Regions from separate parts of the Pseudomonas sp. LB3P93 genome, predicted to be linked through region 2. Evidence: predicted binding sites of a transcription regulator. Region 2 holds the regulator's gene; each other region holds the start of a gene.
The links. The regulator FliA, encoded in region 2, starts transcription of late flagellar genes. The targets are predictions, from matches to a motif close to CTAAAGTTTNNNNNNNNNNNGCCGNTAA.

Region 1 (5,595 bases), 3.3 Mb from region 2:
GCTGTAAGCCCAAGCGTCAGGCATAAAAAAACCGGCCGCTGAGGCCGGTTTTTTTATGGGCGGGATAAATCCAGCGACCGTGATCAGTCGTTGAAGTCTTCCCAGCCACCCATTTGTTTCCAGCGATTGACAATGCCGCAGAACAGCTCGGCCGTCTTCTCGGTGTCGTAGCGTGCCGAATGAGCCTCGCGACCATCAAAGTCGATGTCCGCCGCCTGGCAAGCCTTGGCCAGTACGGTTTGACCGTAGGCCAAACCGGCGAGGGTCGCGGTATCGAAGCTGGAGAACGGATGAAACGGGTTACGTTTCATGTCCAGACGCGCGACAGCTGCGTTGAGGAAACCCAGATCGAAGCTGCTGTTGTGCCCGACCAGAATCGCCCGTTTGCAGCCGTTGGCTTTCAGGGCCTTACGGATGCCGCGGAAGATATCGGTCAGGGCCGCTTCTTCGCTCACAGCCATACGCAGCGGATGATCGAGTTTGATCCCGGTGAATTCCAGCGCGGCCGCTTCAATGTTCGCGCCTTCAAAAGGCTCGACGCGGAAGAAATAGGTGTGATCGGGGAACACAAACCCTTTTTCATCCATGGCGATGGTGGTCGCGGCGATTTCCAGCAAGGCGTCAGTGGCAGAGTTGAAACCACCGGTTTCAACGTCGACAACAACTGGCAGGTACCCACGGAAGCGAGCAGCCATCGGGTGGCGCGAACCACCTCCGCCGCCTTGACCGTCCTGTTCGTCGTCGAAATGGTCTTCACTCACGCGTGTTCCTCCAGCAGGCGCCAGCGCAGTTTTTCACCGGCGCGCAGCGGGATTACGGTCAGCTCGCCAAATGGCAGGCTGGTTGGGGCGGTCCACTCATCGCGGACCAGGGTGATGTGATCGGTGTTCACCGGCAGGCCGTAGAAACGCGGGCCGTTGAGGCTGGCGAAGGCTTCGAGCTTGTCCAGCGCGTTGCGTTGTTCGAACGCTTCGGCATACATCTCGATCGCCGCATAAGCGGTGTAGCAGCCGGCGCAGCCGCAGGCCGCTTCTTTGGCGTGCTGGGCGTGGGGCGCCGAGTCGGTGCCGAGGAAGAACTTGTCGCTGCCGCTGGTGGCGGCATCGAGCAGGGCTTCCTGGTGGGTATTGCGCTTGAGGATCGGCAGGCAATAGAAGTGCGGCCGAATCCCGCCCACCAGCATGTGGTTGCGGTTGTACAGCAGGTGATGCGCAGTGATGGTCGCGCCAACGTTGGCCGAAGCCTCGTTGACGAACTGCACGGCGTCCGCGGTGGTGATGTGTTCGAACACCACTTTGAGCGTCGGGAAACGCTCGACCACACGACGCATGTGCTCATCGATGAAGATTTTTTCGCGGTCGAACACATCGACATCGCCACGGGTGACTTCACCGTGAATCAACAAAGGCATCCCGACTTCGGCCATGGCCTCAAGTGCAGGGAAAATCTTGTCGATGCTGGTGACACCAGAGTCCGAGTTGGTGGTCGCGCCGGCCGGGTACAGCTTGGCGGCGTAAACGAAACCGCTGGCCTTGGCCTCGCGAATTTCTTCGGGCTGGGTACGGTCGGTCAGGTACAGCACCATCAACGGTTCGAAACGACTGCCGGCCGGGCGTGCAGCGAGAATCCGCTGGCGATAGCCGTCGGCTTCAGCGGCGTTACGCACCGGAGGTACGAGGTTGGGCATGATGATGGCGCGACCAAAGGTGCGCGCGACATCCGCAACGGTATTGGTCAACACAGCACCATCGCGAAGATGAATATGCCAGTCGTCGGGACGCAGCAGGGTCAGGCGGTCGGACATGAGGGGATTCCAGGCGGGTCAAACTGAGGGGAATGCTACCGGAAAAGACTCTCTCAGGCACTCGCTATCAAGTTTTGCAGGAACCTTCCGATATCCAACAGGTATGCCGTAAATATGTGTGTCGGTCTTTTTGTTGTAGAAGCCAGTGGAGCCTCCCGTGCGCCAGCGTTATTTAGCCTTGCTCAGTGTGTTTGCCAGCCTCCCTGCGATGGCGCTCACTTTCCAGACCCGTCTGGAGAGCATCGAGTGGACGGTCGAAGGTGACAAGTTCGAATGCCGCCTGACTCAACCGATTACCGATTTTGGTTCGGGTGAATTCGTGCGCCGTGCCGGCGAGCAGGCGACGTTTCGTCTGAAAGCCTACAACGCGATGATCGGCGGTGGTTCCGCGACCTTGCTGGCGGCCGCCGCGCCGTGGCAGCCGGGACGTGGCGATATCAACCTGGGTTCGGTGAGAATCGGCAGCGGCAACGTGTTGTTCAACAGTTCGCAAGTGCAGGCCGGGCGCCTGATCAGCGGGTTGATGGACGGCCGCAGTCCGGTCATTCGGCATTCCTCAGGCGATGGCCGGGTGTCTGAAGTGCGCCTGTTGCCGGTCAAGTTCAGCAAGGCCTTCAACGACTATCAGGTGTGCGTGGCGAAACTGCTGCCGAAGAATTTCGAGCAGGTCAAACAGTCCGAGATTGGCTTCCCGGGTGAAGGCGTCGATCTCGATCCGCAAGCCAAGTCTCAGTTGCAGGTGATGCTGGAGTTCATGAAGGCTGATCCGACGGTCAATCACATCGAGCTCGACGGGCACTCCGACAACAGCGGCAATCGCCTGACCAATCGCGAGCTGTCACGCCGCCGGGCGCTGGCGGTGATGGACTATTTCAAGGCCAATGGCATTCAGGAATCGCAGATCACCATGCGTTTCCACGGTGAGCGATACCCTGTGGCGCCAAACACCAATGCCAGCAATCGCGCGAAGAATCGCCGGGTTGCAGTGCGCCTGGAGCGGGTAGCACCGACCGAGAAAGTTGCGCCGCAAACCACGACACCGGGAAGCGCCCCGGCGACTTCCTGAACCCGACGAAATCGTCGCTCGCTCGACAGAATCTGTCGCTTCGTCGTCATAAGCTGTCGCGCCTCTGTAAATTATTCCGTATGACCGGTAGACTTCACGGCTTTCCGTAGAACCCCGTGGAGTGATGGCATGGCGGACGTAAACAAGGTCGTTCTGGCGTATTCCGGCGGCCTGGACACTTCGGTGATCCTCAAGTGGCTGCAGGATACTTATAACTGTGAAGTGGTGACCTTTACCGCTGACCTGGGTCAGGGTGAAGAGGTCGAACCTGCACGCGCCAAGGCACAGGCCATGGGCGTGAAAGAGATCTACATCGACGATCTGCGCGAAGAGTTCGTGCGCGATTTCGTTTTCCCGATGTTCCGCGCCAACACCGTTTACGAAGGCGAGTACCTGCTGGGTACTTCCATCGCTCGTCCGTTGATCGCCAAACGCCTGATCGAAATCGCCAACGAAACCGGCGCTGACGCCATTTCCCACGGCGCCACCGGCAAGGGTAACGACCAGGTTCGTTTCGAACTGGGCGCCTACGCCTTGAAGCCAGGGGTGAAAGTGATCGCTCCGTGGCGCGAATGGGACCTGCTCTCCCGTGAAAAGCTGATGGATTACGCTGAAAAGCACAACATCCCGATCGAGCGCCACGGCAAGAAAAAATCCCCGTACTCGATGGATGCCAACCTGCTCCACATCTCCTATGAAGGCGGCGTGCTGGAAGACACCTGGACCGAGCACGAAGAAGACATGTGGAAATGGACCGTCTCCCCGGAGAAGGCTCCAGACAAGGCGCAATACCTGGAACTGACCTACCGCAACGGCGACATCGTTGCACTGGACGGCGTCGAAATGACCCCGGCCACCGTGCTGGCGACCCTGAACCGTATCGGTGGCGAACACGGTATCGGCCGTCTCGACATCGTCGAGAACCGTTACGTGGGCATGAAGTCCCGTGGCTGCTACGAAACCCCTGGCGGCACGATCATGCTGCGCGCTCACCGTGCGATCGAATCGATCACCCTGGACCGCGAAGTGGCTCACCTCAAAGACGAGCTGATGCCTAAATACGCCAGCCTGATCTACACCGGTTACTGGTGGAGCCCTGAGCGTCTGATGCTGCAACAGATGATCGATGCTTCCCAGGCACACGTGAATGGCGTTGTGCGCCTGAAGCTGTACAAGGGCAATGTGATCGTCACCGGTCGCAAGTCCGACGAATCGTTGTTCGATGCCAACATCGCGACCTTCGAAGAAGACGGCGGCGCCTACAACCAGGCCGACGCGGCGGGCTTTATCAAGCTCAACGCCTTGCGTATGCGCATTGCTGCAAACAAAGGCCGGAAGCTTTTCTGAGACCTTTGAAGCTGTAACGACGGTAATGGAAATGTGGCCTTGTCGATGACAAGGCCACATATCTGAAGAAGGGAGTATTCCTGCCGGGCATTATGTTTCAACTTTCTTGTTGTTTTGATTTCGTCTGCCTTTGCTCTCTGATCGTCCTTCGAGAGCGATCTTCTGCAATCGGTTTTCAAGCCATAGTCGTCATGCCATGTGAGCTCAGATTGTAAGCAATCCAGAACGTAGTGCTGTTGCGTTTCCTGGTTTGTTTCGAATGCTTGTGCGCGCCATCCATCAGCAATGCCTCTGAATCGGTACACGTGAGAAACACGATCACGCGTGCAGGGTTTTCCTGTGGTTGCTGGACCTTCTCCATCAAGGTGTTGAAATCCACTTTGTTACTCATCCACCGTGCGTCGATGATATGCAGATCCTTTAGCGACACCGTTGAGCGTATGTGATGCTCCACTAAATGCTCGGGTGTGTTGCTTTGCGAGTGATCGGCATCGGTCATGGCCTTTATGAAATGCTTTCCTTTCTCAAAATCAGAGGGTGCGTAAAGTGATCGATAGTTGAAGTTGAGTGTGGCGAAGAATAGAAAAAGCAAATAAAAGGGGAAGCTGATCAGGAACCAGATATAGATCTCTCGTTCCTCATTGCCAAGAAAGGGAAGAGAAATAGCGGCCGATGTCTCAGATAAGGTTGCAAATATAGCAATGATTGTCATGGGGTTGGTAATTCTGGTTTTGAATTTGATCATGTTTTTTGCTCATGAAAGATTGTCTTTTCTCGATAGATTTATGGAGAGGCTTCGGTTATTGGTAAGTTAAGGTGTGGCGGGGAAGGGCTTATACTGTTTTTTTGGTTTTCCTGTTAGTTGGTTTTTTAATGGGTGCCATAATAGCTGTATTGTTTGCGAGCTGGGTACTGTTGTTGTGCTTGTTTTAATAAGTGTGTTGGTTTCTGTTTTTGAAGTGTTGCTTGATATTGAGTTTGTTGTGCAGGACTGAGTGGAAACTGAGGTTTTAACTATCTAGCGTGAATCTTGATTTGACAAAATCGGTTGCTTTTTAAGCGTAGCTCAATCGTCAGTACTTGCAGGGTCGTTCGGATAGAATCCCGTTTCTTTGATTTCCTGATGTAAATCGATAAAAAAATATTCTAAAAGGCTGAGCCTCGAGTGGGCGGTAAAATTTAAGACACACAGTATTCCTCGGATTTTTGTAAGACTTATCCTTCTTGTTTGTAGGGAATGTCTCTCGCTGCAGGTGGCCGAGGGGGGCGGCATGCCACGGATGAAACGACTAGGCTATTGTGCGGGCTCTAAAAATTCGAACAGCGAAATTGGACTTGCCCATGAATAAAGTGCTGATCGTGGATGATCACCCCGTCA
Region 2 (5,595 bases):
TCGGCGCCGAAGCTCATTAAGGGGGTGCTCCTGAGGTCTAAAAACCTAAAAAACCTAAAATGCTAAAACTCTAAAATCCTAGGCTGGATAACAAATCGTCCACATCGTCCTGACCGGACACAACGTCTTCTCTTTTATCGGCATGAATCTGCGGACCTTCACCCTGAGAGAGATGTTTTTGCGGATCTTTTTCAGCGAGCATCGCATCACGGTCATGTTCGATACCCGCAAAGCGGTCTACCTGACTGGCCATGAGCACGAGCTTGAGCAGGTTGCTTTCAACTTCGGTGACCAATTGGGTCACGCGCTTGATCACCTGACCGGTGAGGTCCTGGTAATCCTGGGCCAGCAGAATGTCGTTGAGGTTGCTCGACACCGTGCGATTGTCTTCGCTGCTGCGTGTCAGGAAACCGTCGACGCGCCGAGCCAGTTCGCGGAACTCTTCAGCCCCGACTTCGCGACGCATGAACCGCCCCCAATCCGTGCTCAACGCCTGGGCTTCTTCGCTCAGGCTGTTGACCAGCGGTGTGGAATTCTCCACCAGGTCCATGGTGCGGTTGGCAGCGGCCTCGGTCAGCTTGACCACATACCCCAGGCGCTCGGTGGCGTCCGTGATCTGGGACACTTCCTCGGCTTGCGGCATGTTCGGGTCAATCTGGAAATTGACGATCGCGCTATGCAGCTCGCGAGTGAGCTTGCCCACTTCCTGATACAGGCCGCGGTCACGGGTCTGATTGAGCTCATGGATCAGTTGCACAGCGTCGCCGAACCTGCCTTTTTCAAGGCTTTCGACCAGTTCGACCGCGTGTTTTTTCAGGGTCGATTCAAAATCGCCCAGTGAAGATTCTTTATGCTCCATAGCTCCCCCGTGGCGCAGTGGATCAACCGATGCGTTCGAAAATCTTCTCGATTTTTTCTTTCAACGCCTGGGCCGTGAAGGGTTTGACCACATAGCCGTTTACACCGGCCTGGGCCGCTTCGATGATCTGCTCGCGCTTGGCTTCAGCAGTCACCATCAGCACTGGCAAGTGCTTGAGCTTTTCATCGGCGCGCACGTGACGCAGCAGATCGATACCGGTCATGCCAGGCATGTTCCAGTCCGTTACCAGAAAGTCGATGCTCCCGCTGTTGAGAACCGGAATGGCAGTAGTGCCATCGTCGGCCTCGACCGTGTTGGTGAACCCAAGGTCACGCAACAGGTTTTTTATGATCCGCCGCATCGTTGAGAAGTCATCAACGATGAGGATTTTCATGTTCTTGTCCAATTCGACCTCCAAGCAGTCTTAAACGCGCCCAGCACCTGGACGCGCCATTTCAATCAATCCGGCAATGCACTCGATGACTGTCTGGAGCACAACAGATCGCGACCGGTGCAGTTCAACACCACACCGGCCTCGTTCGCAGTGTCCCCACACTGCCTTCAGCGCGCTCGCCACTCCCCCAAACGCCCCCGCAAACGGGCCGCGCACTGGCTGTGTAACTGGCTGACCCGAGATTCGCTGACCCCCAGGACCTCACCGATTTCCTTGAGGTTCAGCTCTTCGTCGTAGTACAGCGCCAACACCAGTCGCTCACGCTCCGGCAAATTGGCAATCGCGTCCGCCAGCGCTGCCTGGAAGCGTTCATCTTCCAGATCGCGTGACGGCTCAAGATGAGCACTCGCGCCATCCTCGTGCAGCCCTTCGTGTTCGCCGTCCTGCAACAGATCGTCGAAACTGAATAACCGGCTGCCCAGGGTGTCGTTCAAAATCCCGTAATAATCGTCGAGACTCAATTGGAGTTCGGCCGCAACCTCATGATCTTTAGCGTCACGACCGGTTTTAGCTTCAATCGAGCGAATTGCGTCGCTGACCATGCGGGTATTGCGGTGAACCGAACGTGGCGCCCAGTCCCCCTTGCGTACTTCATCGAGCATCGCGCCGCGGATTCGAATGCCCGCGTACGTCTCGAAACTCGCGCCTTTGCTGGCGTCGTATTTGGTCGATACTTCTAGCAGGCCGATCATCCCGGCCTGGATCAGGTCTTCAACCTGGACACTGGCCGGCAGACGCGCCAGCAAGTGGTAAGCAATGCGTTTGACCAGTGGCGCGTAACGCTCGATCAGCTCGTACTGCGCGTCACGTGCCGACTTCTTGTAGAGGTTGTAGCCACTGGCTGTCATAGGACGGGTCCTGCGGTCTGTTGCACGAGGCGCTCGACGAAAAACTCCAGGTGCCCACGCGGGTTGGCAGGCAGCGGCCAGGTGTCGACCTTCTGCGCGATCGCCTTGAACGCCAGGGCGCACTTGGAACGCGGGAACGCTTCATAGACTGCACGTTGCTTCTGCACGGCCTTGCGCACGCTTTCGTCGTAAGGCACCGCACCGACGTATTGTAAGGCGACGTCGAGGAAGCGGTCCGTGACCTTGGTCAACTTGGCGAACAGGTTGCGACCTTCCTGCGGGCTCTGGGCCATGTTGGCCAGGACGCGGAAGCGGTTCATGCCGTAATCGCGGTTCAGCAGTTTGATCAGCGCGTAGGCATCCGTGATCGAGGTCGGCTCGTCGCACACCACCAGCAAGACTTCTTGCGCTGCGCGAACGAAACTGACTACCGAGTCACCAATACCCGCAGCGGTGTCGATCACCAATACGTCGAGGTTGTCGCCGATATCGCTGAAGGCCTGGATCAGGCCGGCGTGTTGGGCCGGGCTCAGATGAACCATGCTCTGTGTGCCGGACGCGGCCGGGACGATGCGAATGCCGCCGGGGCCCTGCAACAGAACGTCGCGCAGCTCACAGCGGCCTTCGATCACGTCGGCCAGGGTACGTTTGGGTGTCAGCCCCAACAGGACGTCGACGTTCGCCAGCCCCAGATCGGCGTCCAGCAGCATGACGCGCCGGCCGAGCTCAGCTAGAGCCAGGGACAAGTTCACTGACACGTTAGTCTTCCCGACGCCACCTTTGCCGCCGGTCACCGCGATCACCTGTACGGGATGCATGCTGCCCATGTTATTTCTTTACCTTGTCTTGCATAGACGGAGGCCACATTACTGGCTGCGCGTTCATCAACTGAACAATGCATGGCAGACCATCGATGTAGGTACAAAAACTGTTCATTAGTACCTCAGCCAACCTGCTTGGTCGGGCTGTGGTAAATATCAGCGAACATGTCAGCCATGGCTTCTTCGCTGGGTTCTTCTTGCATTTGCACGCTTACGGCGCGACTGACCAACTGATGACGACGCGGCAGATGCAAATCATCCGGAATCCGCGGGCCATCGGTCAGGTAGGCCACCGGCAATTCATGACTGATCGCCAGGCTTAACACCTCGCCCAGACTTGCCGTTTCATCCAGTTTAGTCAGGATGCAGCCAGCGAGCCCGCAGCGCTTGTAACTGTGATAAGCGGCAGTTAGAACCTGTTTCTGGCTGGTGGTTGCCAACACCAGATAATTTTTTGACTTGATGCCACGTCCGGCCAGGCTTTCGAGCTGCATGCGCAGTGCCGGATCGCTGGCCTGAAGGCCCGCGGTATCGATCAGCACCACGCGTTTGCGCAGCAAGGGATCCAGCGCCTGCACCAGCGATTGCCCCGGATCCACGTGAGTTACCGACACGTTTAGGATCCGGCCCAGGGTCTTGAGTTGTTCCTGAGCACCGATACGGTAGCTGTCCATGCTCACTAGCGCGATATTTTGCGCGCCATATTTAAGCACGTAGCGGGCCGCAAGCTTGGCCAAGGTGGTGGTCTTGCCCATGCCGGCAGGGCCGACCATGGCAATTACCCCGCCCTCCTCCAGTGGCTCGACTTCCGGTGTGGCAATCATCCGCGCCAGGTGCGCCAGCAACATGCGCCAGGCCTGACGGGGTTCATCAATGTCAGTAATCATCGCCAGCAAGTCGCGGGACAACGGGCCGGACAGGCCGATGCGTTGCAGGCGACGCCAGAGGTTGGCCTGGGCCGGACGGCTGCCTTGCAGCTGATTCCAGGCCAGCGAGCCGAGTTGCACTTCCATCAGTTCGCGCAGGCTGTTGAGTTCGAAACGCATCGAGTCAAATGCACGCGGGTCCACGCCGCCAGCGGCTGGCGCCGGGGCTGGAGCGGAGCGACGAGGTTCGGCATACGTCGGCTCGATCAGCGGCTCGGCGGCGGTCAACGGCAGGCCGGCGAACAGCTGGCGATTGGTGGTCTTGTCGCCTTCGGTTTCGCCTTCGCCACGCAAGCTCAATTCGGCCTGGGCGGTGACGATCCGCGATTGGGTCTTGCGCAGCTCATCCTCGAGTTCCATGTTCGGAACACGCGGGGCCAGCGCCGACAGTTTGTAATCCAGCGCAGCCGTCAGCTCGACACCACCAGCGATCCGGCGGTTGCCAATAATGGCGGCATCAGCGCCCAGCTCATCACGAACCAGTTTCATGGCCTGACGCATATCGGCGGCGAAAAAACGCTTAACTTGCATAAACCACTACCTCAGCCGTTGGGCCCTACTGTCGCAACGATGGTCACTTGCTTGTTGTCAGGAATTTCCTGGTAAGCCAACACATGCAAACCCGGGACTGCCAGTCGGCCGAATCGCGAAAGCATCGCGCGAACCGGACCGGCCACCAACAGAATCACCGGTTGACCTTGCATTTCCTGACGCTGCGCCGCATCGATCAACGAGCGCTGCAGTTTCTCAGCCATGCTTGGCTCCAGCAGAACGCCCTCTTCCGAGCCTTGTCCTGCCTTCTGAAGACTATTGAGCAATATCTGTTCCAACCTTGGCTCCAGAGTGATAACTGGTAGCTCGGAGTCAGTCCCTACAATGCTTTGGACGATTGCGCGGGATACGCCGACGCGTACCGCGGCCACCAGAGCGGCAGTATCTTGACTCTTGGCAGCATTGTTGGCGATGGCTTCGGCGATGCTGCGAATGTCCCGCACTGGCACCTGTTCGGCCAACAAAGCCTGCAACACCTTGAGCAGTTGCGACAGCGACACCACACCCGGTACCAGCTCTTCAGCCAGTTTCGGTGAGCTTTTGGCCAGCAATTGCATGAGTTGCTGGACTTCTTCGTGACCGATCAGTTCGCTGGAGTGCTTGTACAGAATCTGGTTCAAGTGAGTGGCCACAACCGTACTGGCATCGACCACGGTGTAACCGAGCGATTGCGCCTGGGCCCGCTGGCTGATTTCGATCCAGACCGCCTCCAGGCCAAAAGCCGGATCTTTGGCGGTTATGCCATTGAGCGTACCGTAGACCTGCCCCGGGTTGATCGCCAGTTCGCGATCCGGGTAAATCTCGGCTTCAGCCAGGATCACGCCCATCAACGTGAGGCGATAGGCACTCGGCGCCAGGTCGAGGTTGTCACGGATATGCACAGTCGGCATCAGGAAGCCCAGGTCCTGGGACAGCTTCTTGCGCACGCCCTTGATCCGCGCCAGCAACTGACCACCCTGGTTGCGATCCACCAGCGGAATCAGGCGATAGCCGACTTCCAGGCCAATCATGTCGATCGGCGTCACGTCGTCCCAGCCCAGCTCCTTGGTTTCCATGGCGCGGGCCGGCGATGGCAGCAGCTCTTGCTGACGCTTGACCTCTTGCAGGGCCTGAACCTTGACCACGTTCTGTTTCT
Region 3 (5,595 bases), 1.3 Mb from region 2:
CGGCAGCGGTTGTTTATCCGCCGGCAATGCGTTCGGATCGACTGGCGTGGTCGGCACTTCGCCCGGACCACCCTGCCCTTGGGCTGGCGCAGGTGCCGGTTCAGCACCTTGCGAACCTTCGATGGCGCGCTGGGCCTTCTTGGTCAACACCACAATGTCGATCCGGCGGTTGACCGGGTTGAACGGGTTCTCGCGGTCGAACAGCGCCGAGGAGGCATAACCGACCACCCGCGCCACTTGCTGATCCGGATAACTGCCGGCGACCAGCGCACGGCGGGCGGCGTTGGCACGGTTGGCCGAGAGTTCCCAGTTGCCGAAATCACCGGTGCCCGAGTACGGCTTGGCATCGGTGTGGCCGCTGATGCTGATCTTGTTCGGCACCGCTTTGATGGTGTCGGCCATGGCCAGCAGGATGTCTTCGAAGTACGGTTTCAGGCGCGCTGAACCTGAGTCGAACATCGGCCGGTTTTCCGCGTCCATGATCTGGATGCGCAAGCCGTCCTGAGTGATCTCGAACAGGATCTGGTCTTTGAATTTTTGCAGCTGCGGGTTCTCATCGACCTTGTTCTGCAACTCTTGCAGCAACAGTTCCAGGCGTTCCTTCTCGACCTGCTCGGCCATGCCTTCGACCTGTTCGGTGTCGACGGTGACTCGGTCGGGTTGCGGCTGAGACTTCACTTCGGGGTTGAGGGTGTTCTCCGGCGCCAGGGTTGGGGAACCGCCCAGATCGATGATGTACGGCGTGCCGCTTTCGGTGAAGCCGACCGGGTCCTTGAAGTAACCGGCGATGGCGATCTTCTGTTCCGGCGTTGCGGTGGACAGCAGCCACAGCACCAGGAAGAACGCCATCATCGCCGTCGCGAAGTCAGCGAAGGCGATTTTCCAGGAGCCCCCGTGATGCCCGCCCGCGTATTTTTTTACGCGCTTGATGATTATCGGCTGGTTATTTTCCATGACTTAGCGACCGCGAACCGCTTGTTCCAGCTCAGCGAAGCTAGGACGGTGCGCCGGGTACAGAACCTTGCGGCCGAACTCCACCGCCAGCGATGGTGGCATGCCGGAAGCCGAAGCAACCAGCGAGGCCTTGATGGCTTCGTAGACGTTCAGTTCTTCCTTGGCTTCGTGGGCCAGGGCATGGGCCAGCGGGCCGAAGAAACCGTAGGCGGCGAGAATACCGAAGAAGGTACCCACCAGTGCCGCACCCACGTGGACGCCGATCATTTTCTGATCGCTTTCACCCAGGGAGGCCATGGTCACCACGATCCCCAACACGGCCGCGACGATACCGAAACCGGGCATGGCGTCGGCGATGCCGTTCACCGCGTGCGACGGGTGATCCAGGTCTTCCTTGAGGCTGGTCAGCTCCATGTCGAACAGGCCTTCGAGCTCATGGGGAGCCATGTTACCGGAGGACATGATGCGCAGGTAATCGCAGATGTACGCCGTCATGCGGTCATCTTTCAGAACGGCCGGGTACTTGGCAAAAATCGGGCTCGCGGCAGCATCTTCGATGTCGCCTTCGATTGCCATCATGCCTTCGCGGCGGCTCTTGTTGAGGATCTCGTAAATCAGCCCCAGCACTTCCAGATAGAACGTGTGGTTGAAGCGCGAGCTGAACATTCCCAAGGATTTCTTGAGAACGTGTTTGAACATATGACCAGGGTTGGCCTGCAGGAATGCACCGAGGGCCGCGCCCCCGATAATCAACACCTCGAAAGGCTGGATCAGGGCGGCAATCTTGCCGTGGGAGAGCACGTATCCGCCGAGCACGCTCGCGAATACGACGATGATGCCGATTAATTTAGCCATAGGTAGGAGAGCACTTACTGAGTCGGGTTCAAGGTCATATTCGGAAGTTAAAAAATCTCTTCTTCTACTTATCGGCAAAACTGCGCCAGACTATAGCCAGTTCAAGCGAAAAGCTAATTTAGCCCTCTCCGGGCATAGGTAATGCAGACGATGATCACGTCCAACCATGGCTAACGAAACGAACATCCCAACCCCAAAACCGACCACGCTTGAAGGCTGGGTCAAGCTTCTCGATGGCGTGCGCCTGCCGGTTCCGCAAGACAGTCACGACCGTGTCTGCAGGGCCCTCGCCGATAACCGCAGTTCACTTCGTGACATTGCCGAACTGTTGCAGGACAGCCCGGCCCTGGCCTTGAGCGTGATTCGCGAAGCCAATCGCCACACCCACGGCAGCATGACCGAGCCGGCGGAAAATCTTGAAGTGGCGATCAATCGCCTCGGGTTGAAGCGCACCGAAGAGTTGCTTGCCCGGTTGCCTGCCGAACCCCAATCACAGATACCGGTGGCTTTGCGTCAGTTGCAGATGATCAGCCAGCATGCGACCCAACAGGCCAACGGTTTTTTCGCCGGTCGCCTGGCGCGGCTCTGGCAGGACATCCACTGGGGCAGCCTGCTGTTTCTCTCGCCGCTGTGGCCGATGGCGTTGACTCATCCGCAGTTGCTCGAAGAGTGGGAACTGCGGGTGATTCATAAAGGCGAGTCAGCGCGCAACGTCGAAAAGCAATTGTTCGGCGTTCGCTTGCTGGACATCTGCCAGGCACTGGTGGACATCTGGCGCTTGCCGATCTGGGTCCAGCAAGGTTATCGACTGCTGCTCAACGAGCAGCGAGAACTGGTCAAAGTCCTGCGCATTGCCCGCGACAGCGAGCATCCCTTGCGCCAGCAAAACCGTCTCGATGACGATCCGACCCTGCGCCGCTGGCTCAATCAGCCAGCCAATACCGTGCTATTGGCCAATGGCCTGGCACTGTCGGCGCAACAGGCCTGGGACAGTCCGCACAGCGAGCGTTGGCAATACCTGACCAGCCTTTACCTGCAAATGCCGATGAGCGAAGTGCAGCAGCAACTGCATCAACAAGCCGTCAACAGCGCGCATCAGCACGCCATGCCGGACATATGGCACCCCGCTGTATCGCTGATCTGGCCATCGGGCGTGAACCGCATTCACGCCGGTTTGCTGCCGGCACCGGCGCCGACCACCGAAGACCTGACGGCGTGGCGTAAACAATGCGCTGAACTGCTGGTCGAGCCGAGCCGCTTCACCAACGCGATGCACTTGACCACCTCTGCCCGGGACGCGCTGGTCGCGTGCGGCATGCGTCGGGTGATGATTTTGATGGCCGACCGCACCCACGCCAATTTGCGTGCGCATCAAACGGCCGGGCTGGAGAAGGACGCGACTGGGCTGAACCTGGCCGTCAGTCAGAGCACCGTGCTGCAACGGCTACTCTCGCAACAGGCCCAAGTGCGACTGACACCCGCCAACAACGCCCAGTTCTCGGCCCTGTTACCTGCCAACCTGCGCGCGCAGTTTCGCGGCGAACACTTGCTGCTGCGCTCACTGGTCAATAATGGCCGGGTAATCATGGTTGTTGTTGCGGATCAGGGCGGCGGGCCGTTTTCGGAAATCACTGTCCAAGCTTTCGGTAAAACGGCTCAGTGCATTGAAAAGGCACTCCATAGCTTTAGCCAGCGCGGTCAATGAATGCTGCGCTACAATCCTCCCCTTTGTGCTCTGGAGACCTCACATGTCTGACTTCTCTGGCTTGGCGCTGGTCATCGAGCCGAGCGACTTGCTCCCTCGCCTCGAGTCCCGCGAACTGATTCTGGTGGACCTGACCAGCAGCGCCCGCTATGCCGAAGGGCATATTCCCGGCGCACGCTTTGTCGACCCCAAACGTACGCAACTCGGTCAGGCGCCTGCGCCGGGGCTGATGCCGCCGCAAGCGGCACTCGAAGCGTTGTTCGGTGAGTTGGGACACAACCCCGATGCGGTCTACGTGGTGTATGACGACGAAGGTGGCGGTTGGGCGGGGCGCTTTATCTGGCTGCTCGATGTCATCGGCCACCGCAATTACCACTATATAGACGGTGGTCTGACGGCGTGGCTGGCAGAAGGCATGCCCATGTCGATCCAGATCCCGCCCCACGTTGGCGGCCCGGTTGCGTTGACCCTGCACGACGAACCGACCGCCACTCGCGAATACCTGCAAAGCCGTCTCGGCGCCGCTGACCTGGCGGTCTGGGACGCGCGTGGCCCGCTGGAGTACTCCGGCGAGAAAGTCCTGGCAGCCAAGGCCGGGCACATTCCCGGCGCGGTGAATTTCGAATGGACGGCCGGCATGGATAAGTCGCGCAACCTGCGCATCCGCACGGACATGCCGCAGATCCTGGAACAACTCGGCATCACCAAAGACAAAGAAGTCATTACCCACTGCCAGACTCACCATCGCTCTGGCTTCACCTATCTAGTGGCCAAGTCCCTCGGTTATCCGCGGGTCAAAGGCTACGCCGGCTCCTGGGGCGAATGGGGCAACCACCCCGATACGCCCGTAGAGATTTAAGGTTTTTAAGGACAGTTAATGAATAAGCGTTTGTTTATCCTCAGCCAATACCTGCTGCCTCACCACTTGCTCTCGCGACTGGCCGGCTGCATTGCCGAATGCCGCGTGCGCTGGTTCAAGAACGCCTTTACCGCCTGGTTCGCCAAGCGTTACCAGGTGGACATGTCCCAGGCGCTGGTCGAAGACTTGACCGCTTACGAGCACTTCAACGCGTTCTTCACCCGTGCGTTGAAAGACGGTGCTCGCCCGCTCGATGAAACCCCGGGCGCGATTCTCAGCCCGGCCGACGGCGCGGTCAGCCAACTCGGCCCGATCGAACACGGTCGCGTGTTCCAGGCCAAGGGCCACAGCTTCAGCGTGCTGGAATTGCTCGGTGGTGATGCCGCGAATGCTGCGCCGTTCATGGGCGGCGATTTCGCGACGATTTACCTGTCGCCGAAAGACTACCACCGCGTGCACATGCCACTGGCTGGCACCCTGCGCGAGATGGTTTACATCCCGGGCCGGATTTTCTCGGTCAACCAGACCACCGCCGAAAACGTGCCGGAGCTGTTTGCCCGCAACGAGCGTGTGGCGTGCATTTTCGACACCGAGCGCGGGCCGATGGCCGTGGTGCTGGTGGGCGCGATGATCGTGGCCTCGATTGAAACCGTGTGGGCCGGGCTGGTGACGCCGCCGAAACGCGAGCTGAAAACCTTCCGTTACGACGAAGCTGCCCGCGCGCCGATCCATCTGGAAAAAGGTGCGGAACTGGGTCGCTTCAAGCTGGGTTCGACTGCTGTCGTGCTGTTCGGGCCGGACCAGGTGAAATGGGCTGAAGAACTGGCGGCTGGTTCGCCAGTACAGATGGGCCAGGGCATGGGCTTGCCGAAAGTCTGACCTGGCTAATCCGCCCCGTCGAACGTCTTCGAAGGGGCGGACATTTCGGTAGCGCCGTTACTCTATCTGTCCACGAAAACCGATCGGCCCTTCGTTGGCGTAGGTATTGGTGCCACTGAGGTTTTTCCCTCCGTCATTGGAGGTGACGCTCAACGCCACAACGTTCTGATTATCACGGCCGCCGATGACCCACTTGCCACCCGGATGCCATGGGGCGTCGTTGCCGCCCCACTGATTTTCCACGTTGTACTGGTTCTGGCCCGTGCGCTGAGCCTTGAAGCCAATGGGACCTTCACCCGCGTAAGTCATGGTGCCGGTGAAGCTCTTCCCGCCATCGCCCGAT
Region 4 (5,595 bases), 1.3 Mb from region 2:
GGCGCTCAGCTCGGCTTCGTGCTGTTGCGCGGCGTTGCGCAGTTCAGCGGTGGTGCCGGCGGCAACCAGAGTAGTGGCGGAGAAATGGCTGATGGCATCAGCGGCCAGGTCGCGGTAAGTCACTACGGCGGTTGGCTCGGCGGCTTGCCAGGCGTTGACGACTTCGCTGCTCAGCAGACGGGAAGCCGAGTTGTCACCAAGAATGCTCGAATCGATATGCAACAGTTTCATAAGGGATCTCCAGGTGAGGATCGCCACCGGGCGATCTGATGGGGAGGATCCTACAGATGAAACCAATAGCTGATTAGCCCGCAACAATGCGATAGTTCGTCCCACTGATAGAACAATCGGATTCCCATCATGCAAGACCTCAACGACCTCTACTATTTCGCCAAGGTGGTCGAAGCCGGCGGCTTCGCTGCGGCCGGGCGTTTGCTGGGGATTCCCAAGTCCCGGCTGTCGCGGCGCATTGCCGAACTGGAAGAACGCCTCGGCGCACGCCTGCTGCAACGCACCACCCGACAGCTCAAGCTGACCGCGGTGGGCGAACGCTACCTGCGGCACTGTCAGGCGATGCTGCTGGAAGCGGAGATGGCCGATGAAGCCGTGGCCAGTATGTCCAGCGAGCCCAGGGGCCGCTTGAGGGTGTCCTGCCCCGTCGGCCTGGCCCACGAAATGCTGCCGATGGTGATCAGCAGATTTCTTGATAAATACCCCCAGGTTCAACTGGAAGTCATGCTGATCAATCGCCGGGTCGATCTGGTGACCGAAGGTGTCGATGTCGCGCTGCGGGTCCGTGATTTGGGCGATGAGGATCCGCTGCTGGTGACCCGTCGCTTGCGTCAGGCACAAATGGCGATGGTCGCCAGCCCGGCGTTCCTGCACGAACGTCAGATCAACCACCCCGAAGACCTGAAAGCCTTGCCGGTGCTCGGCGCACTGGAAGCGGATCGCATGGTGCACATCCGCATGCTCGATCAGCAGGGTAAAAGCTATGACTTGAGCCTGGAGGCACGATTGGGCATCGATGATTTCATCGTACGCAAGGCCTGCACGCTCGCCGGCCAGGGATTCACCATGCTGCCGATGATGTATTGCGAACAGGAACTGGAAAATGGCTCGCTGGTGCAGTTGCTGCCCGACTGGTCATTGCCTGGCGGCTGGCTGCAAGCGGTCTACCCTCATCGGCGCGGGGTGATGCCGGCCGTACGTGCCTGGATCGACCATTTGATCGAATCATTCAATGCCTGTGGGGACCGATTGATATGAAGGCTGGACGCATGAGCGAAGAGGACGTCGCGCAATTCTGTCTCGCGCTGCCCGGCGCGCGGGAAGACTATAAATGGGGAGGCGTACGGGTGTTTTCGATTGCCGGGAACAAGATGTTCGCCTTGCAGAACCTGCGCGGCGATTCCCTGGCCTTCAAGGTCGACAAGGATCTGTTCCTCGGGCATTGCGACCGCCCGGGCATTCACCCGGCGCCGTATCTGGCGCGGGCCCAATGGATCATCATGCAAACGCCCTACCCGCTGGGGAGTGAAGAGCTGCAAGGGTTGTTGCAACGTTCCCACCAACTGGTGGTGAGCAAGCTGCCCAAGCGTACTCAGGTCAGCCTGCTGCTTTAGAACAATGCAAACAGATGCGCGCCAAGAAACAGCTGGTCGATCCAGAACACCTGGTGCATCAGCACAATGAGCCAGAACACAAGCTGGAACGAGAGCTTGCGGGTCTTGTGCCGAAACACTTGCTGGGCCAGCAAGGCCCCCGGCCAGCCGCCCGCCAGTTCGACCGCGTGCAGCACGTTCTCCGGAGTCCGCCAGCTGTCGGCTCGAGCCTTGCGCTTGTCGCTCCAGTACAGAAAGAACGCCAGCACGCTGACGATGCCGTAGGCCGCCAGCGGAATCAGCGAAACCCCGCGCAGCCACAGCGACACCGAACCCGTCAGCGGCAGCGCGCACAGGATCGCCAATACCAGCAATTTCAACCGTGGATGCTGGACCCGCTCTCCCCCGGACCGGCGTCCAGGGTTATTGCGCGCGCTGGCGTCACTCATGGTTGGACTGCGGTCCAGTCGACCCAGCCAAACTGCCAGGTGGCCAGGATCACCAGGCCGAACGCGATGCGATACCAGGCGAATGCCGCGTAGCTGTGACTGCCGATGAACACCAGCAGGGCCCTGACGGCAATCATCGCGAAGATGAACGCGGTGACGAAGCCGATCGCGAACACCGGAAAATCAGCCGGCACGAACAGGTCGCGGTACTTGTAGCCTGAGTACACCGCTGCCGCGACCATGGTTGGCATCGCCAGGAAGAACGAGAACTCCGTGGCAGTCTTGCGCGACAACCCGAACAGCAAACCGCCAATGATGGTCGAGCCGGAACGCGAAGTCCCGGGAATCATGGCAAGGCATTGGGCAAAGCCGACTTTCAGGGCGTCTTTCCAGGTTATTTCGTCGACGGTGTGTGCGTGCACTTCGTGCTGACGCCGTTCAGCCCACAGCATGATGATGCCGCCCACAACCAATGCCGTGGCCACTGTGATCGGGTTGAACAGGTAGTGGTGAATCAAATCAGAAAAAATCACCCCCAGCACCACGGCCGGCATGAAGGCGATCAGCAGGTTCGCGGTAAAGCGTCGGGCGCTCGGCTGAGTCCGCAAGCCAGTGACCACATCGAAGATCTTGCGGCGAAACTCCCACACCACGGCCAGGATTGCCCCAAGCTGAATAATGATGTTGAAAGCGATGGCCCGTTCGCCACCGAAGTTGAGCAAGTCCGCCACAATAATTTGGTGACCGGTACTGGAAATCGGCAAAAACTCCGTCAGCCCCTCTACAACCCCAAGAATCAATGCCTGCAAGGCGGTCCAAAGTTCCATCAATCCCCCAAAGGCGATGCGCCAAGGCATGCCCCGTTAGTTTTTTAAGCGTTCATCGCGCCAAGCGTAGCTGAAGTCCCGCGCACAAAGGATCCAGACGGAACCGTAAAAATTCCGTGAAAGATCGACTTGGATTCAGGTTTTTCCGCGCGGGGCCGAAATCCTATCAGACAAGCCTCGATAACGCTGCCGCGTAATGAGACTTGGGTCGCATATGCCCGACCGGCAAAGCGTGGTTGGATGCTGGCAATCGTTTATTACAAGAAAAAGAAATCGGAGTGACAGCGTTATGAACAGCTTGCGCAGTGTGTCGATCAGCCGACGCTTGTGGCTCATCTTGATCGTGTCGGTGGTGATGTTACTGACGTTGGGCGTGTTGATGCTCAAGCAGATCCATGACGACCTTTACCAGGCAAAGGCCCAGAAAACCCAGCACGTGGTGCAGACCGCCAGCGGCATTCTGGATTACTACCACGGCCTGGAAACCGCCGGCACGCTCACCCGCGATGCCGCGCAGAAACAAGCGCTGACCACCGTTCGCGGGCTGCGTTATGACCAGAACGACTACTTCTGGATCAACGATCTGACGCCGGTGATGGTGATGCACCCGGCCAACCCTAAACTCGATGGCCAGAACCTCTCGGCAATCCGCGACCCGGACGGTTTTGCGTTGTTCAACGAAATGGTGGCCGTTGCCAAGGCCAAGGGTGCCGGCACGGTCAACTACCGCTGGCCTAAACCGGGTGCCAGCGCCCCGGTCGAGAAAACCTCCTACGTCAAATTGTTCGAGCCTTGGGGTTGGGTGATTGGCTCGGGCGTGTACATCGATGACATGCAGGCCGAGTTCTATGGTCAAGTATGGAAAGCTTCTTTCGTCGGTCTGGTGATTGCGCTGATCATGGCGTTGCTGGTGATCATGATCGCTCGCAGCATTGTGCGTCCGCTCCAGGCCACCGTGAACGCCATGGCCAATATCGCCAGCGGTGAAAGCGACTTGACCCGCAGCCTCGACACCCATGGCCAGGATGAAGTCACTCAGTTGGCCCGGCACTTCAATGCCTTCACCGCCAAACTGCGCCTGGTCATCAGCGAGCTGCAAGTGTCCGCCAGTGCTCTGGGCCAGTCTTCCAGTGAACTGGGTAACGACGCCGCCCAGGCTCAGCAACGCAGTCAGCAACAGTCCCAGCAAATGGAGCTCGTGGCGACCGCGATCAACGAAGTGACTTACGGTGTGCAGGATGTGGCCAAGAACGCCGAGCACGCGGCCAGCGAAATGCGCGATGCCGAGTCCCAGGCGCAGCAGGGGCAGGTCAACATTGACGGCAGCTTGCAACAGATCGACAAACTGTCCGGCACCATCGATCAAGCCGTTGAAGTGATTCGCACCCTGGCGGCTGAAAGCAATCAGATTGGCAGCGTGCTGGAGGTTATCCGCTCGATCGCCGAGCAAACCAACCTGCTGGCCCTCAACGCGGCCATCGAAGCGGCTCGGGCCGGTGAGCAAGGCCGAGGGTTCGCGGTGGTGGCCGATGAAGTGCGCCTGCTGGCCCAGCGCACCCAGAAGTCCACGGCGGAGATCCAGTCAATGATCGAACGCCTGCAAACGCACTCCGAAGCGGCGGTCAAAGTGATCGGCGACAGCAGCCGGGCTTCGCAACTGACCATCGAACAGGCCGGTCTGGCCGGTGCCAGCCTGAATGCAATCGGCCAGGCGTTGCGCAACCTCAACGGGCTGAACGCGTCGATCGCCAGTGCGACCCTGCAGCAAGCCCATGTGGTGGAAGACATCAATCAGAACGTCACCCAGGCGGCCGGGTTGTCCCACAGCACCGCGCTGGCGGCCGAGCAGTCGAGCGTGGCCAGTGTCCGTCTAAAGGAATTGAGCGAGCAGTTGAACGGCCTTCTCTCACAGTTCCGCGTGTAAAAACACCCTCTTGTAATTGGATGGACTCGCCCAAGCCGAGGCGTCAATGCGCCACGATGGCAGTCTAAACAGCCAACGACAGCGAGGGCGAGTCCATGAAAAAGCATACTTCGATTGATCAATCCCTGTCTTCTTCCGATTTGTCGGCCTGCACAACCGTGGCGGTCGATCTGGCCAAGCAGGTCTTTCAGGTCGCCGGTGAAGACGTCCTCGGCCAAGTGCACTACGAGCAACGGATCAAGTCGCGCGAGGCGTTTTATGAGTTTCTACGCCAGTTGCCGCCTCATGTCGTGGTTCTGATGGAGACCGGTCCGGGTGCTCAAGCCTGGGCCCGGCAGCTGCAAGACCAAGGCAATCTGGCGCGGATTCTTCCAGCCCGTTTGGTGGCCACACATCGTAGCGGGCCTAAAAATGATCGCAACGATGCGCTGGCGATTCTGCGCGCTGGTCGCGATGAAAAGATCTACGCAGTGCCGGTCAAAAGCGTTGCGGCGCTGGCAATGCAGGCGTTGCATCGCGCCCGCCAAGGCTATGTGCGTCGACGCACGGCGGTGAGCAATCAGATGCGCGGCCTGCTGCTCGAGCATGGCGTGGCCTTGGCGCAGGGCGATGTTGCGATCAGCCAGAAAATTCCGCGGGTACTGGAAGATGCCACCCAGCCGGTGCCGGGCCTGCTGCGTGAACTGATCGACGAACTGTTGGCCGAGTGGCACCATTTGGGCGAACGCATCAGCGTGCTGACGGGGCGCCTGGAAGTGGCCGCCAACGCCGACATGACGGCGAAGCGACTG

Region 1: the regulator FliA is predicted to act here: its motif matches at 1,871-1,898, upstream of ACYZT8_RS23550 (flagellar protein MotY).
Region 3: the regulator FliA is predicted to act here: its motif matches at 1,878-1,905, upstream of motA (flagellar motor stator protein MotA).
Region 4: the regulator FliA is predicted to act here: its motif matches at 3,015-3,042, upstream of ACYZT8_RS14075 (methyl-accepting chemotaxis protein).

What each region holds. Positions count from the first base shown of each region.
Region 1 covers NZ_CM142713.1:5,170,535-5,176,129, reverse strand. Annotated here, with positions in the region: gene ACYZT8_RS23565 (peroxiredoxin) at 1-7, shown strand, start outside; gene rnt (ribonuclease T) at 84-761, opposite strand; gene pyrC (dihydroorotase) at 758-1,804, opposite strand; gene ACYZT8_RS23550 (flagellar protein MotY) at 1,962-2,870, shown strand; gene ACYZT8_RS23545 (argininosuccinate synthase) at 3,000-4,217, shown strand; gene ACYZT8_RS23540 (hypothetical protein) at 4,393-4,962, opposite strand; gene ACYZT8_RS23535 (response regulator transcription factor) at 5,559-5,595, shown strand, end outside.
Region 2 covers NZ_CM142713.1:1,816,678-1,822,272, reverse strand. Annotated here, with positions in the region: gene ACYZT8_RS08060 (chemotaxis protein CheA) at 1-17, opposite strand, end outside; gene ACYZT8_RS08055 (protein phosphatase CheZ) at 71-859, opposite strand; gene ACYZT8_RS08050 (chemotaxis response regulator CheY) at 882-1,253, opposite strand; gene fliA (RNA polymerase sigma factor FliA) at 1,421-2,161, opposite strand; gene fleN (flagellar synthesis regulator FleN) at 2,158-2,988, opposite strand; gene flhF (flagellar biosynthesis protein FlhF) at 3,105-4,439, opposite strand; gene flhA (flagellar biosynthesis protein FlhA) at 4,451-5,595, opposite strand, start outside.
Region 3 covers NZ_CM142713.1:514,359-519,953, reverse strand. Annotated here, with positions in the region: gene motB (flagellar motor protein MotB) at 1-954, opposite strand, end outside; gene motA (flagellar motor stator protein MotA) at 958-1,809, opposite strand; gene ACYZT8_RS02255 (HDOD domain-containing protein) at 1,976-3,514, shown strand; gene ACYZT8_RS02250 (rhodanese-like domain-containing protein) at 3,558-4,373, shown strand; gene asd (archaetidylserine decarboxylase) at 4,392-5,252, shown strand; gene ACYZT8_RS02240 (lectin OAA family protein) at 5,310-5,595, opposite strand, start outside.
Region 4 covers NZ_CM142713.1:3,090,631-3,096,225, reverse strand. Annotated here, with positions in the region: gene ACYZT8_RS14100 (FMN-dependent NADH-azoreductase) at 1-231, opposite strand, end outside; gene ACYZT8_RS14095 (LysR substrate-binding domain-containing protein) at 361-1,269, shown strand; gene ACYZT8_RS14090 (MmcQ/YjbR family DNA-binding protein) at 1,266-1,625, shown strand; gene ACYZT8_RS14085 (DUF1294 domain-containing protein) at 1,622-2,053, opposite strand; gene ACYZT8_RS14080 (undecaprenyl-diphosphate phosphatase) at 2,050-2,880, opposite strand; gene ACYZT8_RS14075 (methyl-accepting chemotaxis protein) at 3,170-4,804, shown strand; gene ACYZT8_RS14070 (IS110 family RNA-guided transposase) at 4,945-5,595, shown strand, end outside.